DNA from 4 places in the Herbaspirillum sp. Her3 genome. Region 3 is predicted to be linked to each of the others. Evidence: predicted binding sites of a transcription regulator. Region 3 holds the regulator's gene; each other region holds the start of a gene.

Region 1 (4,029 bases), 1.8 Mb from region 3:
CAGAACTTCTTGACCTCGATATTGAATTTCTGCAGCGCATAGCCCATCTGGCGCGGCGAGATGTTGAGCGCGCGGGCGGCCTTGGCCTGCACCCAGCCACATTGCTCCATGGCCCAGATCAGGCGTTCGCGCTCGGAGGTCGGGGGGGCGGCGGACAGCGGCTTGTCCTTGGTCATTCCACCCGGCAAAGATGGCGCCGTATGCGTGGGGATACGCTCCAGCGGTACGACCACGACCGGTTGCTCCTGGCCGGGTTCATGCAAGACCTTGGTCAGGCATTTGTTCTGCTGGCAGGAGAAATGCACCTCGGTGATCAGGTCGCCGCGCATCATGGTGGCGGTGCGCTCGACACAATTTTCCAGTTCCCGCACATTGCCCGGCCAGTAGCAATTCATCATGACCTTCATGGCCTGCGGTGACATGGCCACCATCGCACGCTGGTTTTCGACGCGGAATTTTTCCAGGAAGTGTTCCACCAGGTAGGGAATATCCTCGCGCCGTTCGCGCAACGGCGGAATGAAGATGCTGACCACATTGATGCGGTAATACAGGTCGGCCCGGAACTCGCCCTTGGCCACGGCTTTCTCCAGGTCGCGGTTGGTGGCGGTGACCAGGCGCACGTCCACCTTGATCGAGCGCGACCCGCCGACCCGTTCGAATTCGCGCTCCTGCAATACCCGCAGCAGCTTGGCCTGGAAGGCCGGCGAAATTTCGCCGATCTCGTCGAGGAACAGAGTGCCCCCATGGGCGAGTTCGAAACGCCCCTTGCGTTCGCCCTGGGCCCCGGTGAAGGCGCCCTTCTCATGGCCGAACAATTCGGATTCCAGCAAGGTCTCCGACAAGGCCGCACAGTTGACCTTGATGAAGGGCCCATCCTTGCGCGGACTGAGGTAATGGATGGCGCGCGCGATGACTTCCTTGCCGGTGCCGCTCTCGCCGCGCAACAGCATGGTCGAGCGTGAGGGGGCGGACTGGTGTACCTGGGCGAACACTTCCTGCATCGCCTTGGAAATGCCGATCACGTTATCGAGCTTGTACTTGCCCTGGAGCTGGCGGGACAACTGGCGTTTTTCTTCCTGCAGTTGCTGGCGCTCGGCGGCCACGTTGCGATACAGCCGCACGGTTTGTCCGATCAGGTTGGCCACCATGGTCAGCAGACGCACCTCATGATCGACACTGCGCGAGGGCGACAGCCCTTCCCGGAACACGCACAGCACGCCCAGTATTTCGCGCGCGGCCTTGATCGGCACGCCGACGAAGGAAACGACCCCGCCATCTTGCGATTCGCGCGGGCTGGTGCGGGCCAGGAACAAGGGCTCCTGGGCGAGATCGCGCACTACGATGGGGGTTTCCGTCTGGAAGATCTTGCCGGTGATGCCTTCGCCGACCCGGTAGCGGCCACTCTGGAATTCTTCGTAGCTCAAGCCGATGGCGCTGACCAGTTGCAGCTCGCCGGTATCCTGCATCAGGCTCAGCAAGACCCGTCGCGTTTCCAGGTGGGCAGAGAGGACGTTGAGGACTTCGCGCAAGGTCTTTGACAGATCCAGCGACGAACCCAATATTTTGCTGATCTCGTAGATCGTGACGAGTTCCAAATTCACACTGCGGTCGTCAAGAATAGTGGCCATCGGACTCTCCATAGGTGAATGCTGGAACCCAATGCGCTGCCTGAGAGCGCTCAAACCGACTGCGGACTCTGCCGTGAAATTGAGATCCAGAAAAATCGACAGACAAAGCGCCGTGTAATTACTCAATAGTTACCTTGCCAAGCAAGCAAACTTCATGCCCAAACGAGTGAACGAATCAAGTTTGCCGAGCATGCCGCACAAGGGCTGTGTCACCTTCATGACGGATTGGCGGGTTGACGACAATCGTGTCGTCTTTGTCGGTTTTGCGACAAGTACCGGCACCGGATCAGTATCTGCACATCTCCACTATCCCGTTGATTTAAAAGGGAATTCCAGAATGGCACGGTTTTGGCTATCGATGCAGGTCATGCCCATCGCCGGTCGACATGAAGGACGGAGCAGAGCAAGCCGGCAATCCCGCCAGCGTTATGTAGCGAGCTATACAAACCTCAATCATTCACCATCGCCGAACATGAATCTGCCGTCGATCTCCGAGTCTGGTGCACCAAGCGCGTGCTGGGCGCCCTGCTCTCAGGCATGCTATCTGACCTTGAACTGGCCGGCCGCTGGCGCGGCCATGCCACGTGGTCCGCAGCAGGCGATCTGCGAGCCGCCAGCGTTGCCGCAACCAGCGCACCGGCTGCTGGCACTGTGCGATGAATCCGGCTTGCGCAGACTGGTGCTGCATCACATGCGGCGCCTGCGCCATTCCCCTTTGTTCGCACGCTCGCACAACTGCTTTGATTGCGTTACCTCGCGGATCGCCGACTTCGTGGTGGAGTCATGCGGCGGTCCGCTCTACTACAGCCAGCGCCATGCCCATCTGCAAGCGGGTGCCGGCCTGCCGTTGCTATTGGATGAAGCGGGCCGCGAACTGTGGCTGGTACAGCTTTGGCATACCTTTGACGATATCGGCTTTCCGCCCGCACTGCGTGCCGACTTCTGGGCCTGGGCCGAACCCTTGTCGATTCACCTGCTGGTGCGACATGCCCGCATCGAACCGCCACGGCGCTACCCTTATGACGTGGTGCGCAGCTGGTTCCACTCGCCGGCCACCGATATGCTGCCGCCGATACCCGGGCCGATCCGCCCCTCGGGAAGGTCCGAACCATGAACTGCTCCAGCAGACATGGCATACCCTGCAGCGGCTCCTTGATGCGGCCGGCCTGAGCGATGCCCAACTCTTTTTCCTGCGAACCCGCCATGCCAGACTGCCAGCAACGCTACGGCGTCTTCCTCAACGTCGAAAATCCCCACGGCAATGCGCGCGATGCCCTGTTGCAAACCGTCGATCATGCCATCGTGGCAGAGGCCCTGGGCTATCACGATGTCTGGGTCGCCGAGCACCATTACAGCAGCTTCGCCATCGGTAGCGCCTTGATGGTGCTGCTGGCGCAGATCGCCGCACGTACTTCGCGCATCCGCCTGGGTACGGGCGCGTCGTTGCTGGCACTCAATGACCCCTTGCGGGTCGCCGAGGACGTGGCCACGCTGGACCTGCTCAGCAACGGCCGGATGGAATTCGGCGTGGCACGCGGCGGGCCGTTTCCAGAGCAATATCGTCACGCCGGCTTGAGCAGTGCCGATCTGGCGCGTGCGCGCATGATGGAGGCGCTGGACGTGATCCTGCGTGCATGGCAAGGCGCGCCATTCAGTATCGAGGGACGTTTTTTTCACTACGACAGAGTGCAGTTGCAACCGCAGCCGCTGCAACGGCCCATCCCGGTGTGGCTGGCCAGCATGAGCGAGGATTCGCTTGATCTGGCCGCGTGCCATGGTTATGGACTGATGGCCACGCCCTCTGCCGACCTCGGGCAGGTGGTCACGCGCGTGGCTGCACAGCGCGCGCAGCGCGGCCCCTTCCCGTTTGCCATCGCCCGTTTTTTCCATTGCGAACCGGAGGCGCACAAGGCGCTGGCGCATGGTCTGGCGGGCGTGCGCGCGTATCCGCGCATGATGCAAGTGCAATTCGCGCCCGGCGGCACCCCGCCCATGTTCCAGGCCGATGCCACCGATCAGGTCATCCTGGCCAACGCCATCATCGGCGACCCGGCGCAATGCGTGGCGCGCATTGAACAGCTGCAAGAACAACTGGGGCCGCATCGCTTGCTGCTCAAGCCCGCCAACCATGATCCGCAGCAAGCGCGTGCAGCCCTGCGCTTGCTGGCGGACGCGCTGGGATTGAAGCCAGCGGCAAGGACATGAAGACCTTGCCTGTCACCGATACCACCCTGTTGAGCAGCGAACTGAAACTGGTGCATCGCCTGGACCAGCGCTTCTTTGCCCTGCTCGACGCCATCGCGCAAACCGGGTCGATCAATCGCGCGGCCAGCACGGCGGGCTACAGCTACAAAGGCGCGTGGATGCTGCTGGAGTCGGCCGGCAACCTGGTCAATGGCGC
Region 2 (4,029 bases), 920 kb from region 3:
CGGGGACGAATGCCTGCGCATCGTGGCGAGGGTGTTGCAGAAGAGTTCACGCCGCGCGAGCGACCTGGTGGCACGCTACGGCGGCGAGGAGTTCAGCGTCATCATCGCCGAGAGCGATACCGCTCATGCCGTGCAACAAGCCGAGAACATCTGCCAGGCCATCTTCGAACTCAAGCTGCCGCATGCCGACTCGCCCTTCGGCTACATCACCGCCAGTATCGGCGTAGCCTCGCTGCTACCGGATGAGCAGACCAGCGCCGAACAATTGCTGCGCATTGCCGACCAGGCGCTGTATCACGCCAAATACCAGGGCCGCAACCGGGTAGTACTGGGCAGCGACGCGACCGGGCATCTGTAAGCCCTCCCGGCCCGCCGGGCCCGGCCGCACTGACAAAACACTGACAGGCGCAGCGGCCGAGGCCGCCGGTACACATCTTTTGCAAAGTTAGGTCAAGGGGGGCGAAGCGGCCCTGAACCAATGCCCCCGCACTGCATCATATCGCTATGCCCACCGTCACTTCAGAAGAGAGGTATAGCAGATGAACCCGAGTCGCCAAGAAAAAAAACACTGGACCATCGATGACATCGACCTGAGCCGCATCGACCGAGAGCGAGTGCGGCAGGATGAAGACCTGTTCTACCTGGTGGCCTGCGCATCCTTCGTCGAGAGCGGATCCGACCTCTACACCCACAACCTGGTGGAGTACTACCAGGGCGATGCCGAGGTCGAGACCTGGCTGCGCGAGCAATGGGAAAAGGAAGAACTGCAGCATGGCGCAGCCCTGCGCGCCTACGTCGAGCACGTCTGGCCGGAGTTCGACTGGCAGCGCGCTTACCAAGGTTTCCTGGATGAATATTCGCAGTACTGCAAGGTCGAGCTGCTCGAACCTACCCGTGCGCAGGAGCTGGCCGCGCGCTGCGTGGTCGAGACCGGCACCTCCACCTATTACCGGGCGCTGGCCCGCGCCACCGACGAGCCGGTCCTCAAACATCTGGCCGGCCTCATCGCCAATGACGAGGTGAATCACTACAAGCACTTCTACCAGTACTTCCGCCGTTATCGCCGCCAGGAAAACATCGGCCGCTCGCGCGTCTTCGGCACCTTGAGCCGGCGCACCCTGGAACTCAAGAGCGAAGATGCCGACTGCGCCATCCGCCACGTGGCCATGGTGTACAAACCGGAACTGGCGGCCGATCCGGCGCGCGTGAAGGAACTGGCCTCGCGCATGAGCCGCACGGTGCGCGTCAATCTCAAACCCGAGACCACCATCAAGATGATCATGCGGCCGCTGGAGTTGCCGGTGGCCTTGCAGAACCTGATCGAATTCCCGCTGCGGCAATTCATGCAGCGCGTGTTGCTGCGCTGAAGGAAAGCCGCTGCCGGCCACGGCAGGACCGCCTGGCGGGCACCGTGATGGATCACGCCCCCTGGCGGACGTTTGTCCACTATTGTGAACAATCTGTCTCACCTCTCAGGAAGTCAGCCAACTCCGCGCAAACCCGCTCCCACTGGCGCTTTTGGGGGCGCACCAAGATCGCGCACGCCCGAGCGCCAGGGTGGTGAATGTTGCCGCAGCGCCATAGGACTGTCGACAATGGCGCTCGGCTTTGGTGCGCAATTCTGGCGTGCCTGACAACATTATTCCCTCATCCCTCCGCTCCCCGCCCCGCTTTGATGCAGGCCGCAGGCTTCCTGCCGGGCATTGGCACGCAATCTGCTAAAGCGACTGGGCAGTGAAAAAAATCTTCCAAAACTTTTCTCGAGGGAGCACTACATGTCACGTCGCACCGTACTGAAAGCCACCGCCCTGGGCGCATTCGCGCTGGCCGCATCCTCCTGGCTGCCGTCGGCCTTTGCTGCCGACACCATCAAGGTCGGTATCCTGCATTCGCTGTCGGGTACCATGGCCATCTCCGAAACGTCCCTGAAGGACGTGGCCCTGATGACCATCGACGAGATCAACGCCGCCGGCGGCGTGATGGGCAAGAAGCTGGAACCGGTGGTGGTCGACCCGGCCTCGAACTGGCCGCTGTTCGCCGAAAAGGCGCGTCAGCTGATCTCGCAGGACAAGGTGTCGGTGGTCTTCGGCTGCTGGACCTCGGTGTCGCGCAAGTCGGTGCTGCCGGTCTTCAAGGAACTGAACAGCCTGCTGTTCTACCCGGTGCAGTACGAAGGTGAAGAACTGGAGAAGAACGTCTTCTATACCGGTGCTGCTCCCAATCAGCAAGCCATTCCCGCCGTGGAATACCTGATGTCCAAGGAAGGCGGCGGCGCCAAGCGCTTCGTGCTGCTGGGCACCGACTACGTCTATCCGCGCACCACCAACAAGATCCTGCGCGCCTTCCTGCACAGCAAGGGCGTGAAGGATTCCGACATCGATGAGGTCTACACCCCGTTCGGCCACTCCGACTACCAGACCATCGTCGCCAACATCAAGAAGTTCTCCGCAGGTGGCAAGACGGCCGTGATCTCGACCATCAACGGCGACTCCAACGTGCCCTTCTACAAGGAACTGGGCAACGCCGGCCTGAAGGCAACCGACGTGCCGGTGGTGGCATTCTCGGTGGGTGAAGAAGAACTGCGCGGTGTGGATACCAAGCCGCTGGTGGGCCACCTGGCTGCCTGGAACTACTTCGAATCGGTGAAGAATCCGGTCAACACCGCCTTCATCAAGAAGTGGAAGGAATATGCCAAGGCCAAGAACCTGCCCAATGCCGATACCGTCGTGACCAACGACCCGATGGAAGCCACCTACGTCGGCATCCACATGTGGGCGCAGGCCGTGGAAAAGGCCAAGTCCACCGACACCGACAAGGTGATCGCGGCCATGGGCGGCCAGACCTACAAGGCACCGTCGGGCTACACGCTGGAAATGGACAAGACCAACCACCACCTGCACAAGCCCGTGATGATCGGCGAAATCAAGGCGGACGGTCAGTTCAACGTGGTCTACAAGACCAAGACCACCATCCGCGCGCAACCCTGGAGCCCGTATATCCCGGGCAACGAAAGCAAGCAGAAGAACTAAGCTTGCGCTTGTTGTCGTAGTTGATGGCGTTCTTCGGAGCGCCTTCGATACGCCGCTTGCGCGGCTACTCAGGACGAACGGTCCGTGGGTTGTGCAACAAAGACCCGTTCGGACCGAGTAGCCGCAACGCGGCGTATCGAAGGCGCTCCGTCCGCCCCAGGCATCTCCCTCCACAAGAAAACCGCCCGACGACTCGCCCCGGCCACAGCATCGACCGGCCCGCGCTTCGAGGCGCACACCGACCATGAAACCAGCCATCCAGTTCCTACGCGGGCTGCTCGCGACCTGGCTCTGCGTGCACGCCCTGGCGGCGTCTGCAGCCATCGATCCGGCCTTGCTCAAGCCCCTTGGCGGAGACGACCCCGACGCGCGCATCGATGCCGTCAACCAGATTGCAGCGCTGGCCAACGACGACGCGCTCAAGATTCTCAATGCCTTGAACAGCGACGCCCTCTACGTCACGCCCGCAGGCGACGTGCTGATCGTCGACGATGCCGGCAAGGCCTTCAACCCGGCCACCGACCAGAGCGGTCCGGCGCCCGATGACGCCGAAGGCATCACCGTCAACAACCGCCTGCGTGGCGCCGTCGAGGGCGCGCTCTCGGGCCTGAAGCTGCTCTCGCCGCAACGCGACGAGCGCCTGGCGGCCGCCAATGACTTGCTCAAGAATGCCGACCCGGCCCAGATCCCGCTGATCGTCAAAGCACTGGCCAAGGAAAGCGATCCACAGATCAAGGACGTGCTGCAACAGGTGCAAGCCACCGCCAACCTGCATGCCGCCGACCCGGCCGCGCGCCGTGCTGCCGTCAAGACGCTGGCCGAGACCACCAATGCGTCGCTCAAGCCCGCCCTGGAAAACATGCTGGCCAAGAATCCCGACGGCTCCTACGTCGAACCGGATGAAGGCGTACGCGTGGAAGCCGTGCGTACCCTGGCGGCACTGGACCGCCACCTGGCCATCGTCGACTTCGCCGGCAAGCTGTTCTATGGCGTCTCGCTG
Region 3 (4,029 bases):
AACGTACGCGGCTATTACGAGCCCACCCCCAAGAAACGCTAAGCCGGTTGAATCCGACACAAGAACGCCAAGAACCGACCAGACAGGAAACCAATGAAACGCTCACTCTTACTGCCGATGCTGATGCTGGCTGCCGTGTGCGGCGTGGCCAACGCCGAGAAGGCGGACTCCACCAAGCCCACCAACATCGAGGCAGACCAGATGGTCTATGACGACGTGCGCCAGGTGAAGACCTTCACCGGCAACGTGGTCATGACCCGCGGCACTCTCATCATCAAGGCCGGCCGGGTGGTATTGACGACCGATCAGTACGGTTATGAAAACGCCGTGTTGTACGCCGCGCCCGGTGCGCTGGCCAACTTCCGCCAGAAGCGCGATGGCGGTCCCAACCTGTGGATCGAAGGACAGGCCGAGCGCATCGAGTATTCGGAGCAGACCGAAGTCTCCAAGCTGTTCCAGCGCGCCCACATCCAGCGCATGGATGGCGACCGCATCACCGATGAAGTCAACGGCGAGTTCATTTCCTATGACAGCCGCGCCGAGTTCTATTCGGTCAACAACACCGCCAGCGGCGAGAGCAAGCCCGGCGCAGGCCGCATCACGGCCGTGATCCAGCCCAAGAATCCGCCGCCGGATGGCAGCGCCGTGCCGGCCCAGCCGGCCGCCAAGACCACGCCGGCGCAGCCTGCACCGCGTCGCCAGACCGGAAAGGACCAGTAACGATGACCGCCAGCTCGCTGGTCGTTCGCGGCCTGAAGAAAAGTTATGGCGCGCGCCAGGTGGTGCGCGACGTCTCGATGGAAGTGCGCAGCGGTGAAGTGGTCGGACTGCTCGGCCCCAATGGTGCCGGCAAGACCACCTCGTTCTACATGATCGTGGGCCTGGTGCCTTCCGATGGCGGCGAGATCGCGCTGGACGACACCGCCATTTCACGCATGCCCATCCACAAGCGTGCCACCATGGGCTTGTCCTATCTGCCGCAGGAAGCCTCGGTGTTCCGCAAGCTGACGGTGGAAGACAATATCCGCGCGGTGCTGGAACTGCGCCGTGAAGAAGGCAAGCCGCTCTCGCGCGATGAAGTCGAGGGCCGCCTCAACAACCTGCTGCATGAACTGCAGATCGAGAAGCTGCGCGAGAGCCAGGCCTTGTCGCTCTCCGGCGGTGAGCGCCGCCGCGTGGAAATCGCCCGCGCACTGGCCACCGATCCGCGCTTCGTGCTGCTCGATGAACCCTTTGCCGGTATCGACCCGATTGCCGTGATCGAGATTCAGCGCATCGTGCGCTTCCTGAAGGAACGCGGCATCGGCGTGCTCATCACCGACCACAACGTGCGCGAGACGCTGGGCATCTGCGACCGCGCCTACATCATCAACCAGGGCACGGTGCTGGCCAGCGGCAGTCCGGAAGAGATCATCGCCAACGAATCGGTGCGCCGCGTGTATCTGGGCGAACACTTCCGCATGTAAGCAGGTCAACCTACTGACGCAACGACAGGCAGTGCAACCAGCGGACCACGCCGCTTCCAGAAAGACAGATGAAACAGTCTCTCCAGTTACGTACCTCGCAGCACCTCGCATTGACGCCGCAACTGCAGCAGTCGATCAGACTGTTGCAGCTGTCGACGCTGGAACTGCACCAGGAACTGGAACAGATCCTCTCGGACAATCCCTTGCTGGAGCGCCTCGACGATGCGCTCGACAATTCGGTGCGCCTGCTGGCCGATGGCGCCGTCTCCAGCTCTCCCTCCAGCGGCGTGGCGGATACCTCGGGCGAAGGCAGCGCCGAACCGGCGCCGGCCGCCGCCGATGGCGATTCCAGTTTTGACTACCAGGACAACAATCCCGACAACGGCGTCACCGGTGACGCCGACTGGAGCTTCGACGACGTGGCCCGCAGCGGCAAGTCGCCCGACGACGACGACGCCCGCCCGCAACTCGAAGCCCATGAACTGACCCTGCGCGAGCACCTGCTGGAACAGATCCGCGTGACCGCACGCACCCAGCGCGACCGCGCCCTGCTGGAGCTGCTCACCGATGCGCTCGACGAGAGCGGCTATCTCGAAGAGCCCCTGGAAGACATCCTCGCGCGCCTGCCCGAAGAACTGGGCATCGACATGGAAGAGCTGTCGATTTCCCTGAAGCTGCTGCAGAGCCTGGACCCGGCCGGCGTCGGTGCGCGCAGTGCCGGTGAATGCCTGGCCCTGCAGATCCGGCGCCTGCCCAAGATCCCCTTCGTCACGCGCAAGCTGGCGCTGCGCATCGTGGAAGATTACCTGCCGCTGTTCGCCCAGCGCGACTTCAACAAGATCAAGAAAGCCCTCGATTGCGATGACGAAGACCTGCGCGAAGCCCAGGCCGTGATCCGCCAGTGCCGTCCGCATCCGGGCGCCGATTTCGCGCGCGATGCCTCGGACTATGTGGTGCCGGACGTGATTGTCAAACAAACAAAGAACGGCTGGCAGGTCATGCTCAACCATGAGGTCATGCCCAAGCTGCGTGTCAATGCGATGTATGCCAGTGCGCTGAAGCAGGCCAAGGGGGAGGGATCGCTGTCGTCGCAGCTGCAGGAAGCCAAGTGGCTCATCAAGAATATGCGGCAGCGTTTCGACACGATTTTGCGAGTCGCACAGGCTATTGTGGAGCGTCAAAGAAACTTCTTTTCACATGGGGCAGTGGCCATGCGACCCCTTGTGCTGCGTGAAATTGCTGATACACTGGGTCTACACGAGAGCACCATCTCTCGCGTGACAACTCAAAAATACATGCTCACGCCGCACGGCATGTTTGAGTTGAAGTACTTCTTCGGTAGCCACGTCGCGACTGAAACCGGAGGCGAAGCCTCCTCCACCGCGATACGGGCGCTGATCAAACAGTTGATAGGAGCCGAGAACCCGCAGACCCCATTATCCGATAGCAAGATTGCGGATATGCTGGCAGAACAAGGCATGGTGGTCGCGCGACGCACAGTCGCCAAATACCGCGAAGTGTTGAAGATTCCGCCGGTCAATCTCCGCAAGTCCCTCTGAGTTTTTCCTCAGTTTTTCTGCAGTACCGTTGCTGTGTTCCGGCAAGCATCTCGCTGATGCCCATGCCATCCGACACGAAGACCGTGCCCGTGGTACAGCTGCAGCAAGGATAGCTTGAACGAACCTCCAGTGACTTCACGATAGGAGTCTTGTATGAATCTGACCATCAGTGGACACCACCTCGAACTGACCCCCGCCATCCGGGAATACGTGCAAAGCAAGCTCTCGCGTATCAAGCGCCATTTCGACAACGTGATCGACGTCAGCGTGATCCTGAGCGTAGATAAACTCACAGAAAAGGAAAAGCGCCAAAAAGCGGAAATCAACGTCCACATCAAGGGGAAGGATCTACATGCAGAAAGCATTGCGCACGACCTCTATGCTGCCATTGACACGCTGATCGACAAGCTCGATCGCCAGGTCATCAAGCACAAGGACAAGTTGCAGGAACATCACTCCATGGCCAAGCGCCTGCCGGATGAAGCGCCGGCCGATGCGGTGGCCGGAGCGGCATAAGCCAAGGACACCATCGGCAAGCTGCCTCGCAGCCCACAGGGCTGCTGAGAACGCCAGCCGAATCTCATGAGGAAGGGGCGCGCAAGCGCCCTTTTTCATTGGTCGCGCTGTCAAGCGGCGACGCCTGTGGAAAAGATATAAAAGATAATCGCAGGCAACTTTTCCACAGCCACTGCCCCCCTGCAGCGAGCACTGATCCGCTGCCCCGCTTGAAGGCTTCTGCTGGCATCCTCATATCAGATCTCAGCGCTTGCATATCATATAAATTATTTCCTTTATGCAATTTTCCGCCGCATTGCGCAGACTGCCGGCGCGCAGTCGTTTTCAACGCGGCTGCCCGCTTTTCCCTATAATGTCGGCAATCCCATTTTTAAAGGCATAGCCATGAGCGACGTCCAATCCTGGATCAAAGAAACCGTGACCCAAAACCCTGTGGTGCTGTTCATGAAGGGCACTGCGCAATTCCCGCAATGCGGCTTTTCCGGCAA
Region 4 (4,029 bases), 2.1 Mb from region 3:
CGCCATCGGCTTCGGTCAGCGCCTTCTTGCATTCCATCATCGGCGCGTCGGTCTTCGCACGCAGATCGCCCACCATTGCTGCGGTAATTGCCGCCATACTTTTCTCCTGACTTGGAGGCATCCCGCATTTGCGGCATGCCTGAAACTCGAAAATTGAATCAAAAAAAAGGGGCCACTGCGTCACTACCCGCTGTTACCCCTTTTTGAACTACCGTACTACCGGAAGAGCAGAATCAAGCCTGCTCGACCTCGACGAATTCATCGCCCTTGACAGCTTCAACGACGTCATTGACGGCGTTGGCGCGGCCTTCCAGCACGGCGTCAGCCATGCCGCGAGCGTACAGAGCGATCGCCTTGGCGGAGTCGTCGTTACCCGGGATCACGTAGGTGACGCCTTCGGGCGAGTGGTTGGTATCGACCACGCCGATGACCGGGATGCCCAGCTTGGCGGCTTCGGTAATGGCGCCCTTGTGGTAGCCGACGTCGATGACGAAGATGGCGTCAGGAATGCCGCCCATGTCCTTGATGCCGCCGATGGCCTTCTGCAGCTTTTCCTGTTCACGGGTGAACAGCAGGGCTTCCTTCTTCGACAGCTTCTCGACCGAACCGTCTTCGATGGCAGCTTCCATGTCCTTCAGGCGCTTGATCGAGGTCTTGATGGTCTTGAAGTTGGTCAGCATGCCGCCCAGCCAGCGCTGGTCAACGTAGGGCACGCCAGCGCGTTGCGCTTCAGCGGCCAGGATTTCGCGGGCTTGACGCTTGGTGCCGACGAACAGGATGGTGCCGCGATTGGACGACAGCTGGCGCACGTACTTGACGGCTTCCTGGTACATGCCCAGGGTCTTTTCCAGGTTGACGATGTGAATCTTGTTGCGATGACCGAAAATGAAGGGGGCCATCTTGGGGTTCCAGAAGCGGGTTTGGTGACCGAAGTGGACACCGGCTTCCAGCATTTCGCGCATGGTAACGGACATGAATTTCTCCAGGGTTAGGTCTGGAATCCGCTCGGTCATCCGGCTCATGCAGCCGGACACCCTTTTAGCGAACGGATTCGCGTTTCAAAAGATTTTTACGACGGTTTTTACATCATTTATTGCCAAATTTGCATGAAGAATCATTCCGCACACCGCATTCGACAACCAATCTGTGGTTTTCAGATCAGCCCGGCATTCTACTCGACCCTACACTTTTGTTCAAGTAGCACATGAAGCCGGACTGCACAGTCAACGCCAGGCCCCACCGGGCCGCCCCGAGCGGGCAAAACAGAAACCACCCCTGTCGTCTATAATCCCGTCTTGACGATTTTCTAGCGAATTGCGATTCATCATGGGCAACATCACCATCAAGACCGCCGAAGACATCGAAGGCATGCGCGTGGCCGGCCGCCTGGCCGCCGAGGTGCTGGACTACATCACCCCCTTCGTGAAACCGGGCGTGACCACCGGCGAGATCGACCGCCTCTGCCACGAGTACATGACCAACGAGCAAGGCAGCATCCCGGCCCCGCTGAACTACTGCCCGCCGGGCTACACGCCCTACCCCAAGGCGATCTGCACGTCGTTGAACGACGTGATCTGCCACGGCATCCCCGGCGACAAGGTGATGAAGAACGGCGACGTCCTCAACATCGACGTCACCATCATCAAGAACGGCTACCACGGCGACACCAGCCGCATGTTCTTCCTGGGCGAGCCCTCCATCCTGGCGCGCCGCCTGACCGAGATCACCTATGAATGCATGTGGCTGGGCATTTCCAAGATCAAGCCGGGCGCGCATCTGGGCGACATCGGTCACGTCATCCAGCAGCACGCCGAAAAGGCCGGCTACAGCGTGGTGCGCGAATTCTGCGGTCACGGCATCGGCAAGGTGTTCCACGAAGAACCGCAGGTACTGCATTACGGCCGCCCCGGCACGCTGGAGAAGCTGGAAGCCGGCATGATCTTCACGGTGGAACCGATGATCAACGCCGGTCGCCGCGAAATCCGCGAAATGGGCGACGGCTGGACCATCAAGACCAAGGACCGCAGCCTGTCGGCGCAGTGGGAACATACCGTGCTGGTCACCGAAACCGGCTTCGAAGTGCTGACCGTCTCGCCCGGCATGCCGGCACCACCGGCCTTCATCCAGAACCAGGTCGCCACCCCGGCGTAATCCTGATGGCCGGAAATCTGTGCCCGCCCCTTCATGCGCACAGTTTCCGGCATGAAACCTGCTTGGGGCGCGAAGCCGCATGGGGATGCGGCTTTGTTCATATGGGCGCTGCCCCGCCGCCCTGCCTGCTCTGATTGCCTACCACGATGCCCACACTCGCCATCACGCTCAAGAAACAGCTCAAGGCCGCGCGCCAGCAAGCCATCGAGGTGTTCCAGTCCAATCACAAGACCGAGCAGTTGCTGGCGCAATTGCGCCGCAACGTCGACGAAGCCCTGACCCAGGCCTGGGAAGAACTGGGCATGTCCGGCAATGCCGCCCTGGTGGCAGTGGGCGGCTATGGCCGTGGCGAACTGTTCCCGCATTCGGACGTGGACGTGCTGATCCTGCTGGACCAGGCCCCGGACGCCGCCAAGAAGGAAAAGCTGGAATCCCTGGTGCAACTGTTCTGGGACATCGGCCTGGAAATCGGCCACAGCATCCGTACCATCGACGAATGCCTGGACGAATCCGCCGCCGACATCACGGTGCAGACCAGCCTCCTGGAAGCCCGCCTGGTGACCGGCAGCCGCGCCCTCTTCAAGCAGTTGCAGGAGCGCTACCAGGCCGCGCTGGACCCGCTGGCCTTCTTCCAGGCCAAGACCCTGGAAATGCGCCAGCGCCACATCAAATATGAAGACACGCCCTACAGCCTCGAACCCAACTGCAAGGAAAGCCCCGGCGGCCTGCGCGACCTGCAGGTAATCCTGTGGGTCGCCAAGGCGGCCGGCCTGGGCAACTCCTGGGCCGAACTGGCCGTGCATGGCATGCTGACCTCCACCGAGGCGCGCCAGCTGCGCCAGAAGGAACGTGCCTTCAAGGACATCCGCATCCGCCTGCACATCATCACCGACCGCCGCGAAGACCGGCTGGTGTTCGACATCCAGACCCAGCTTGCCGAAACCTTCGGCTTCAAGACCACCGACACGCGCCGCGCCAGCGAATACCTGATGCAGCGCTACTACTGGGCCGCCAAGGCGGTGACCCAACTGAACACCATCCTGCTGCAGAACATCGAAGCCCACCTCTTCCCGCAGCAGGCGGTGCCACGCCCGCTCACCGAGCGCTTCAACGAAGTCAACGGCTTTGTCGACATCGCCCATGACAAGGTGTTTGAAGAAACGCCATCGGCGATGTTCGAAGTCTTCCTGGTGCTGGCCGAGCATCCGGAACTCAAGGACATGTCCGCACGCACCCTGCGCGCGCTCTGGCATGCCCGCTTCAAGATCGACAATGCCTTCCGCGCCAATCCGGAGAATCACCGCCTGTTCATGCGGATCATCCAGAGCAAGCGCGGTATCCTCCACGCCCTGCGCGGGATGAATGCCACCAGCGTATTGGGGCGCTATCTGCCGAACTTCCGCCAGATCGTCGGGCAGATGCAGCATGACCTGTTCCATGTCTACACGGTGGACCAGCACATCCTGATGGTGGTGCGCAACGTGCGTCGCTTCACCATGAGCGAACACGCGCATGAATATCCCTTCTGCAGCCAGTTAATGGCCAACTTCGGCCAGCCCTGGGTGCTGTATGTGGCGGCGCTGTTCCACGACATCGCCAAGGGCCGTGGCGGCGATCACTCCAAGCTGGGCATGGCCGATGCGCGCGCCTTCTGCGAGCAGCATGGCATCTCGGAAGAAAATACCGAACTGATCGTCTTCCTGGTCGAGCAGCACCTGGCCATGTCGCACGTGGCGCAAAAGCAGGACATGTCGGACCCCGACGTCATCACCGCCTTCGCCCAGCTGGTCAAGGATGAGCGCCACCTGACCGCGCTCTACCTGCTGACGGTGGCCGACATCCGCGGCACCAGCCCCAAGGTCTGGAACGCCTGGAAAG

What was found. The regulator sigma-54, encoded in region 3, starts transcription at its own class of promoters, with help from an activator protein. The targets are predictions, from matches to a motif close to TGGCANGNAANCTGCTTT.
Region 1: the regulator sigma-54 is predicted to act here: its motif matches at 1,967-1,984, upstream of ACVC5H_RS13120 (globin family protein).
Region 2: the regulator sigma-54 is predicted to act here: its motif matches at 1,705-1,722, upstream of urtA (urea ABC transporter substrate-binding protein).
Region 4: the regulator sigma-54 is predicted to act here: its motif matches at 2,199-2,216, upstream of ACVC5H_RS14575 ([protein-PII] uridylyltransferase).

What each region holds. Positions count from the first base shown of each region.
Region 1 is NZ_CM176328.1:2,890,576-2,894,604, reverse strand. Features, by position in the region: gene nifA (nif-specific transcriptional activator NifA) at 1-1,628, opposite strand, end outside; gene ACVC5H_RS13120 (globin family protein) at 2,206-2,742, shown strand; gene ACVC5H_RS13115 (LLM class flavin-dependent oxidoreductase) at 2,832-3,833, shown strand; gene ACVC5H_RS13110 (TOBE domain-containing protein) at 3,830-4,029, shown strand, end outside.
Region 2 is NZ_CM176328.1:194,482-198,510, reverse strand. Features, by position in the region: gene ACVC5H_RS00885 (sensor domain-containing diguanylate cyclase) at 1-358, shown strand, start outside; gene ACVC5H_RS00880 (ferritin-like domain-containing protein) at 540-1,367, shown strand; gene urtA (urea ABC transporter substrate-binding protein) at 1,776-3,029, shown strand; gene urtB (urea ABC transporter permease subunit UrtB) at 3,274-4,029, shown strand, end outside.
Region 3 is NZ_CM176328.1:1,109,620-1,113,648, reverse strand. Features, by position in the region: gene lptC (LPS export ABC transporter periplasmic protein LptC) at 1-42, shown strand, start outside; gene lptA (lipopolysaccharide transport periplasmic protein LptA) at 94-720, shown strand; gene lptB (LPS export ABC transporter ATP-binding protein) at 723-1,466, shown strand; gene ACVC5H_RS05100 (RNA polymerase factor sigma-54) at 1,535-3,025, shown strand; gene hpf (ribosome hibernation-promoting factor, HPF/YfiA family) at 3,179-3,541, shown strand; gene grxD (Grx4 family monothiol glutaredoxin) at 3,926-4,029, shown strand, end outside.
Region 4 is NZ_CM176328.1:3,202,755-3,206,783, forward strand. Features, by position in the region: gene tsf (translation elongation factor Ts) at 1-97, opposite strand, end outside; gene rpsB (30S ribosomal protein S2) at 234-974, opposite strand; gene map (type I methionyl aminopeptidase) at 1,327-2,151, shown strand; gene ACVC5H_RS14575 ([protein-PII] uridylyltransferase) at 2,298-4,029, shown strand, end outside.